DNA from 2 places in the Aerococcus urinae genome. Region 2 is predicted to be linked to the other one. Evidence: predicted binding sites of a transcription regulator. Region 2 holds the regulator's gene; the other holds the start of a gene.
The links. The regulator Rex, encoded in region 2, represses fermentation and respiration genes when NADH is low (regulators of the CRP and FNR family bind a similar motif). The targets are predictions, from matches to a motif close to TTGTGAANTANTTCACAA.

Region 1: a site for Rex is predicted at 2,593-2,610, ahead of adhE (bifunctional acetaldehyde-CoA/alcohol dehydrogenase). Genes of this name have one in related genera too.

What each region holds. Positions count from the first base shown of each region.
Region 1 covers NZ_CP014161.1:26,267-30,699, reverse strand. The annotation lists gene adhE (bifunctional acetaldehyde-CoA/alcohol dehydrogenase) at 1-2,539, opposite strand, end outside; gene thiD (bifunctional hydroxymethylpyrimidine kinase/phosphomethylpyrimidine kinase) at 2,938-4,386, opposite strand; gene AWM73_RS00160 (hydroxyethylthiazole kinase) at 4,373-4,433, opposite strand, start outside.
Region 2 covers NZ_CP014161.1:193,919-198,351, reverse strand. The annotation lists gene groL (chaperonin GroEL) at 1-619, opposite strand, end outside; gene AWM73_RS00910 (co-chaperone GroES) at 702-971, opposite strand; gene AWM73_RS00905 (redox-sensing transcriptional repressor Rex) at 1,329-1,982, opposite strand; gene AWM73_RS00900 (ABC-F family ATP-binding cassette domain-containing protein) at 2,217-4,166, shown strand; gene AWM73_RS00895 (DUF503 domain-containing protein) at 4,232-4,433, opposite strand, start outside.

The DNA.
Region 1 (4,433 bases), 170 kb from region 2:
ATTGGTCTTCATAAGCATCGTAAGCGAGTTGTTCTAAGGCCTTTTCCCATTCTTTCTTGTCAAGGCCTTGGGCTTGGTAGCTCATTGGCAGACCGACTTTTTCACCGAGTTCATAGCAGGCTTGAGCCAGGGAAGCAACCGCTTCATCGACAGTATTAGCCTTTAAGCCTAGCATACGGGCAATGTCTTGGTAACGTTCGCCCGCCTTGTAGTAGTTGTATTTTGGCCAGGTAGAAAGCTTGCCTGGTTTTTCCCCGTTGTAGCGGATCACATAAGGGAGTAGGATAGCGTTGTTTTCCCCGTGAACGGTATGGAAGACCCCACCGATCTTGTGGGACATAGAGTGAACAATTCCCAAGAAGGCATTTCCGAAAGCCATCCCCGCCATGGTAGCTGCATTATGCATCTTCTCTCTAGCTAGCGGGTCAAAGTCTTTGACTGATTTTTCTAAGTAGTCAAAGACAATCTTAATAACTTGAAGAGAGAGTCCATCGGTATAGTCTGAGGCAAAGATAGATACATAAGCCTCAATAGCGTGGGTTAAGACATCCATCCCGGTAGCGGCAGTCACCCGACTTGGCACCTTTTCGACAAAGCTGGAATCCACAATAGCCACCTTAGGTAAGAGGGCGTAGTCAGCAAGAGGGTACTTCTTATTGTTCTTCTTATCTGAAATGACCGCAAAAGGTGTCACTTCGGAACCGGTCCCTGAGGTGGTTGGAATGGCCACTAATTGGGCTTTTTCACCGAGGGCTGGGAAACGGAAGGCCCGTTTTCTAATGTCCATAAATTTTTGAACCAGGTCGCGGAAGTCAACGTCAGGACGTTCATAGAAGAGCCACATGATCTTAGCGGAGTCCATAACTGATCCCCCACCAATAGCAATAATGGTGTCCGGTTGGAAGGCGCGAATGGCATCAGCACCCGCTTGAACTGTAGAAATATCTGGGTCCGGTTCAATGTTATCGAAGACATCATAGACCACCTTATTTTGCCGTTGTTGGAGTTGATCAATGACTTTTTGGACAAAGCCGAGTTTGGCAATGCCTTTATCAGAAATAATCGATACCCGTTCCACATGGTCTAATTCTTGTAAGTATTTAATGGAATTCTTTTCGAAGTAAACCCGAGGGACTTTAAACCATTGCATGTTATTTTGCCGCTCCCCTACTCGTTTAATATTAATCAAATCTAAAGGTCCCACGTTACCAGCTACGGAGTTATGTCCATAAGACCCACAGCCTAGGGTTAAGGAAGGAATAAAGTAGTTATAAACATCCCCAATCCCTCCAAAGGTTGAAGGCGCATTGACAATGACCCGGGCCACTTTCACCCGTTTGGCGTATTCGATTTCTAAGTCGCGGTTATTGGTATGGATGGCGGCGGAGTGGCCTAAACCGTTGAATTCCACCATAGCTTCGGCCTTAGCCATCCCATCTTCGGTTGTTTCAGCCTTTAAGATGGCAAGGACTGGAGATAATTTTTCCCGGGTTAGCGGTTGGGCAGGACCCACTTCAGGAACTTCTGCTGCTAGGATGACAGTTTCTTCTGGCACTTCAAAGCCAGCTTCTTTAGCAATCCAAACCGCTGATTTCCCGACAATATCGGCATTGAGTTTGGCTTGGTCAACCGCCTCACTATTGGCTTTAGCTCCAAAGCAGAATTCTTCTAAGAGGGCTTTTTCCTTTTGGTTGACAAAGTAAACATGGTAGGACTTCATTTCTTTAATGAAGGCAGGGTAAATTTCTTGGTCAACAATGGCAGCTTGTTCTGAAGCACAGACCATCCCATTATCGAAGGCCTTACTCATGACAATATCATTCACAGCTTGCTTGAGGTTGGCCGTTTTTTCAACATAAGCAGGCACATTCCCTGGTCCCACACCCAAAGCAGGTTTCCCACAAGAATAAGCAGCCTTAACCATGGCAGATCCCCCAGTGGCTAAAATAGTAGCGACATCAGGGTGGTTCATCAGTAAATTGGTGGCTTCCATCGACGCATGTTTTGGATCGATCCATTGGATACAGTTTTCAGGTGCCCCTGCCGCAATGGCCGCGTCACGCACTACTTTGGCCGCATGGATAGAAGATTCCAGGGCTTGGGGGTGGAAGGAGAAGACAATCGGGTTACGGGTCTTCAAGGAAATCAAGGACTTAAAGATTGCTGTCGATGTTGGGTTGGTAGTAGGAACAATCCCACAAATTACCCCGACAGGTTCAGCAATATAGGTTAATCCCTTGGCTTCATCACGGTCGATAATGCCTACTGTTTTCAAGTGACGCATGTGGTTGGTCACATGTTCACAAGCAAATAAATTCTTGGTGGCCTTATCTTCAAAGACACCACGTCCAGTATCTTCAACGGCATGTTTAGCTAAAACCCCATGTTGGTCTAGAGCTGCAATCGATGCCTTAGTAACAATATGGTCGATTTGCTCTTGGTCTAAGGCCATAAAATCTTCTAAGGCCTGTTTAGCCTTAGCCACTGTCTCATCGATAAATTGTGGAATATCTACTTTTTGTTCTTTTCCTTTAGCCATTGTTCTTCCTAACCTTTCGTTTATTTTTAATGACTTTCATCTTTATGGCTATTATGTTAAATTATTCACAATTAAAAAGCAAGTTATTTTTTGTTTTTCTTTTTACCCACAACCGCTTACAATTACTGAAACATTAGTAACTTAACCTTGTAATCGCTTACAAGATTTAAAAGAATATTTTTATATTTTAATTAAAAAGAGAAAATATGTGTTTATTTTCACAATGTTAGATAAAGATATCCTTTTTTAAAAACAGATAGACCCTTTTCTAAATATAAAAAAAAGGCCATGACAAGCTATCATGACCCTTATCGGTGTACAGATACTCTTCCCTTAGTGGTTCTAGCCTGGAAGGGTTTAAAGACTAAAAACTATTGGCTAAGGGAAGCTAAAGCAAATTAATGGTCACTAGGGTAATAAGTCAAGAGGCCAAAGCCATGGTTCAAGGGCCCACTCCCCTGACCTAGATCTAATTGATCTTTAAGAGCTAGGCTGAGATAAGTTTTGGCCCGGGCGATGGCAGTGACTAAGTCATCACCCTTGGCTAGGTTGCTGGCAATGGCACTGGATAGCGTACAGCCGGTGCCATGGGTATTGGGGTTATCGACCCGGTCGCCTTGGAACCAGTGGACTTCGCCAACAGGAGTCACCAGGACATCGTTAGCATCATTAACCCGGTGCCCACCCTTACAGAGGACCGCGACTTGGTAGGTCTGGCTAATTTTTTTAGCGGCCGCTTCCATATCCTTTGCCGAATGGATTTCTTGTCCCGCTAAGACCTGGCTTTCAGGAATATTGGGCGTAATTAAGCTGGCTAGGGGAAATACCTGGTCTGCTAAGACTTGAACTGCTTGGTCTTGGATCAAGTTCGATCCACTAGTGGCTACCATAACGGGGTCTACCACAATGTTTTTAGCTTGGTAGTTTTTGAGGGCCTTAGCAATTTCTTCCACTAAGTCCACCTGGGAAACCATGCCAATCTTGACAGCAGCCGGGGGAATATCCTCAAAGACCGCTTGGAGTTGGCTAGCCAAGGCCTCTGGACTGAGGTCATAGACCCCGGTCACACCCCTAGTATTTTGGGCGGTCACTGAAGTAATAGCACTCATGCCAAAGACTCCATTGGCCTGCATGGTCTTGAGGTCCGCTTGAATACCCGCTCCCCCACTGGAATCTGAGCCGGCAATGGTGAGGACGGCTTGGAGCTTAAAAAGCTTTTCAGCAGCTTTACGGATGGCTTGAGTCGCTTGGTAGGGGGCTTCCGCCTTAAATAAGGCGGAAATCAGAGCCACCCCAGCCAGACCCTGGTCACGTAAATTAGCCATATTATCTAAATTAATCCCGCCAATGCCTACGATAGGAATATTGACCCCTTGGGCAATCGCTCTCAGGGTAGTCAGACTAGTTCCTTGGGCATTGGCCTTAGACTGGGTCGGATAGAGGGCGCCAACTCCCAAATAGTCTGCACCAGCTGCTTGGGCTTTTAGGGCGGCCTCCAAACTCTTAGCCGAAGCCCCGATGATCTTATCAGGACCTAGCAGTTGTCTAGCCTGGTCGACTGGCAGGTCATCTGCTCCGACGTGGAGGCCATCAGCATCCACCGCCAAGGCCAGCTCATAGTCATCATCAATAATAAAGGGGACACCTGCATCTTGGCAGAGCGCTTTGATTGTTTTGGTCAGATCCAGCTTTTCCTCCTGGTCTTTAAAGGGATGGTCCTTCAGACGTAATTGTAAGATCGTGGCCCCGCCCGTTAAGACCTCCTTGACTTGCCGGATTAATTCATCATGGTCAAAGCGGTCGGGGGTAATAGCATAGACCAATAAATCATTTTTATTGAATGGCATACTTGGCTCTCCTTTCTAATTCTTTGGCCTCTAATAAGAAGACCTGG
Region 2 (4,433 bases):
CATTGTCGGTTACAAAGTATTGGGAGAGGTAACCACGGTCAAATTGCATCCCTTCAACAACGTCTAGGGCAGTGTCCATTGATTGTGATTCTTCAATGGTAATGACACCATCTTGTCCTACTTTTTCCATAGCGTCAGCAATTAATTGACCGACTTCTTGGTCGCCGGAAGAAATTGCCGCAACGTTAGCAATGGATTCTTTAGCATTCACTGGAACAGAAATTTCTTTCAAAGCTTCTACTGCCTTGCGGATAGCTTGATCCATCCCACGACGAATGCCCACAGGATTTGCCCCTGCTGTCACGTTTTTGAAACCTTCATGGACGAGGGCTTGAGTTAGGATGGTAGCAGTAGTGGTACCGTCACCAGCAACATCATTGGTCTTAGAAGCGACTTCAGAAACTAATTTAGCTCCCATATTTTCAAAGTGATCTTCTAATTCAACGTCTTTAGCAATGGTCACCCCATCATTGGTGATTAATGGAGAGCCATAGCTACGTTCTAAGACAACGTTACGTCCCTTAGGTCCTAAGGTCACTTTCACGGTATTAGCTAATTTATCAATACCTTCTACTAAAGATTGTCTTGCATCACTTGAATATTTAATATCTTTGGCCATTCTATCTATCTCCTATTCTAAATCTAAGCATGATCGAGAATTCAATTATTTTTTATGTTGATTGTCGAAGTTCAGTCAATGATTATTCAACTACAGCAGTTAAATCTTTTTCTTTAATGATGAGGTAATCTTCCCCTTCATAGCGGATTTCGCTTACTGCATATTTTTCAAAAATAACTTGGTCGCCCACTTTAACTTGAGGGGTGTAGTCATCAGTAGCATCAGCAACAGCTACCACTTGACCTACTTGAGGTTTTTCTTTAGCAGCAGATGGTAAAACGATGCCAGAAGCAGTTTTTTCTTCCTCTTCTTGGACTTGAATAATCACACGTTCATTTAACGGCTTTAACATTTAAAATATCCCTCCAAATTTAACATACTAATTAATAACCTAATTAATAACACTTTTAATGATTTGTTAGCACTCATCATCTCCGACTGCTAACTTACACTATTTATAGTAAAACATTTCCAGATATAAATCAAGTAATTCGTTGACTTTTTTTGACCTTTTTTCTTTTTATCACTTTAAAAGTATAAAATATCATTTAAAAAGTATATGACATTAAAGTTAGGAAATTGAGTTAGATTAAACTCTTTATTCTTTGATTTTTACTATTGATGACAAGAAAAAAAGCCCTCAATTAAGAGGACTTTATCACTGACAAAAGTTAGACCTAATCTTCAAGTTAGGTCCTGCTAACTTTTGCTAGTTCGACGAATTTTTCTTTTTATTGTTACCATTGCGATTACCGATATAGTAAATCAGGGTTTGCAGCTCATTGGCTAAATCGACGTTTTGGACATGAATATCTTCAGGAACATCTAAAACCACCGGAGTAAAGTTCAAGATGCCTTGTATACCGGCTTCACCTAATTCACTCACGGTATCTTGGGCGACTTTTTCCGGAACAGTCATAATAGCAATCAGAATTTCCATTTCTTGAATCCGTTCCTTTAATTCACTCATTGGGTAAACCGGTACCCCACTATGGACGGTTCCTACAATCTCAGGATTAATATCAAAGGCCGCCCCAATCCGGATATTATTGGTTCGTTTAAAGTTATAATTTAATAAGGCGTTCCCTAAATTACCGACCCCGATTAAAGCCACTGTGGTGAGGCGGTCTTGGTAGAGTTGGCGACTAAAGAAGTCCAATAGAGCTTCAACATCATAACCATAACCACGCTTCCCTAGGGCACCAAAATGTGAGAAATCCCGACGAATAGTGGCACTATCCACTTTGATCGCGTCACTGAGTTCACTGGAAGAAATCCGTGTCTTACCCATGTTCTTAAAATTATGCAAGTAACGGTAATAAAGCGGTAACCGCCTAGCCGTTGCACGTGGAATTTCCTTCATGTTTCCACTCCTTTTCACAAGATATCAAATACATTTTATCACCTAAATCATAAAATGAAAAGAACTTTGTGAAAAATCACATAAATCTTTTCGGCTAATTTTTATTAATTTTAAAACTTTGTGAATAACCCCGACCTTTTCTAAGGGAAAGTTCACAAAGTCAAAAAATATCTGCCGATAAAATATGATACACTAGTGAAGACAATAATAAACGATTTAGGAGGAAAGGATCCAATGATTGTACTACAAGGATCAAAACTCATGCGACGTTTTGGCTCCGATATTCTTTTCCAAGATGTCCAAATGACCATCCAAGATAATAGTCGTACTGCCTTAGTCGGGCGAAACGGTACCGGTAAATCCACCCTACTTAAAATGTTAGCGGGCATTGAAGAACCTGACCAAGGGCAAGTCACCCGGGCCAAGGGCAAGACCATTGCCTACATGGACCAACATGCCGCCATTGAAAACAGTCAACGGACAATTTATGAAGAAATGCGGTCGGTTTTTAAAGAATCCATCGCCCTCATCCACCATGCTGAGCAAGCCGCTCAAGACTTGGCCGATGCCCATGATGAAGCATCCTACCAAGAGGCCCTCAAACGCTATGACCAATTACAAGAAGAAGTCAACCAAAGTAATGCCTATGGGTATGATTCCGAGATTCGCATGGTCCTCCACGGCTTTCAATTTCCTGAGTCAGATTACGACAAACCCATCAACCAATTATCTGGTGGTCAACGGACTCGGCTAGCCCTGGCCAAGGTCCTCCTCGAAAAACGCGATATTCTTATCCTCGACGAACCCACCAACCACTTAGACATTGAAACCCTGACATGGCTTGAAGACTACTTGCCTTCTTATCCTGGAGCCCTATTAATTGTTAGCCACGACCGTTATTTCCTAGACCATGTCACCAACGAGACCTATGAAATGACCGGACACAGTATGGAATATTATAAGGGGAATTATTCCTTCTACCTCAAAGAAAAGGCTGTTCGCCTCGAAAGCTGGCAAAAGGCCTATGATAAGCAACAAAAGAAAATTGCCAAGTTAGAAGACTATGTAGCGCGTAACCTGGTCCGAGCTTCGACCACCAAGATGGCCCAGAGTCGGCGTAAGCAACTCGAAAAGATGCCCAAAATTGAAAAGCCTAAACAGGACGAAAAAAGTCCCCATATTCAATTTCTAACGGACAAAGCCAGTGGTAACGTGGTCCTTACCGCCGACCACTTAGGCATTGGTTACGATGATCACTTACTTTCCTATCCGATTGAGATGGATATTAGAAAGCAACAAGCTATTGCAGTGGTGGGACCCAACGGCGTGGGTAAATCTACCCTCTTAAAAACCATTATCCAAGAAATTCCCGCCATCAAAGGGGAAATTCACTATGGGGCAAATGTGACCATTGGCTACTATGACCAAGAATTAGCCAAACTCCACAGCAATAAGGATGTCCTCCACGAACTTTGGGATGACCATCCGACCATTAACGAGGAAAACATTCGTACCATCCTGGGGTCTTTCCTCTTTTCCGGACAAGACGTGGAAAAATCGGTAGCTATGTTGAGCGGAGGAGAGAAGGCCCGGCTTGCCCTAGCCAAACTCTCCTTTAACCATGATAATTTCTTAGTCCTTGACGAACCGACCAACCACTTGGATATTGATTCTAAGGAAATTCTCGAAAATGCCCTGATTGCCTATGATGGAACCTTGCTCTTTGTTAGCCACGACCGCTACTTTATTAATCGGATTGCTACCCAAGTGCTTGAAATCAGTCCAGAGGGTTCCACCCTCTACCTGGGCGATTATGATTATTATCTCAATAAAAAAGCCGAGCAGGAAGCGCGGCTAGAAGAAGAAAACAAAGAAAATCAAGCCAGTCTTACTGAAGAAAAGTCAGCACCCAGCCAGTCCGCCCAAGCCTATCAAAATCGTAAGGAACGCCAAAAGGAAGAAAGAAAACTCCAACGACAAAGCAAAAAAATTGAAGCAAGTATTGAAGGCTTAGATGAAGAAATAGCAGAGATCCAGGAAAAAATGACTGATCCTGATATTTTACAAAATTACTATGAATTAAACCAACTCGACCAATCTCTTAAAGACACACAAGCCCAACAGGAAGAGCTCTTTAAGGAATGGGAACTTGTGCAAAGTCAGTTGGAAAATTTTAACCAATAGACATAAAAAAGGTATGCCCACACCAGGACTCAAGACTAGTCCGTCTGTTAGCATACCTTTTCTTTTTAAGCTTCTAGCCATTCGGTATGAATGACTTCAATGGGATACCAGCTTTCAATTTTTTCGAGATAGTTCAGCAGGCGCTGCCGGCTCTTGCTGTATGAATTAGAAACTAGGCCAAAAGCGACCACCGCTTGGTTGACTAGGTCTAAGTCAGCAATTTCAGCAGCAGTCACCTTTTCTCGCTGTTGGGCCCGCTCCACCATA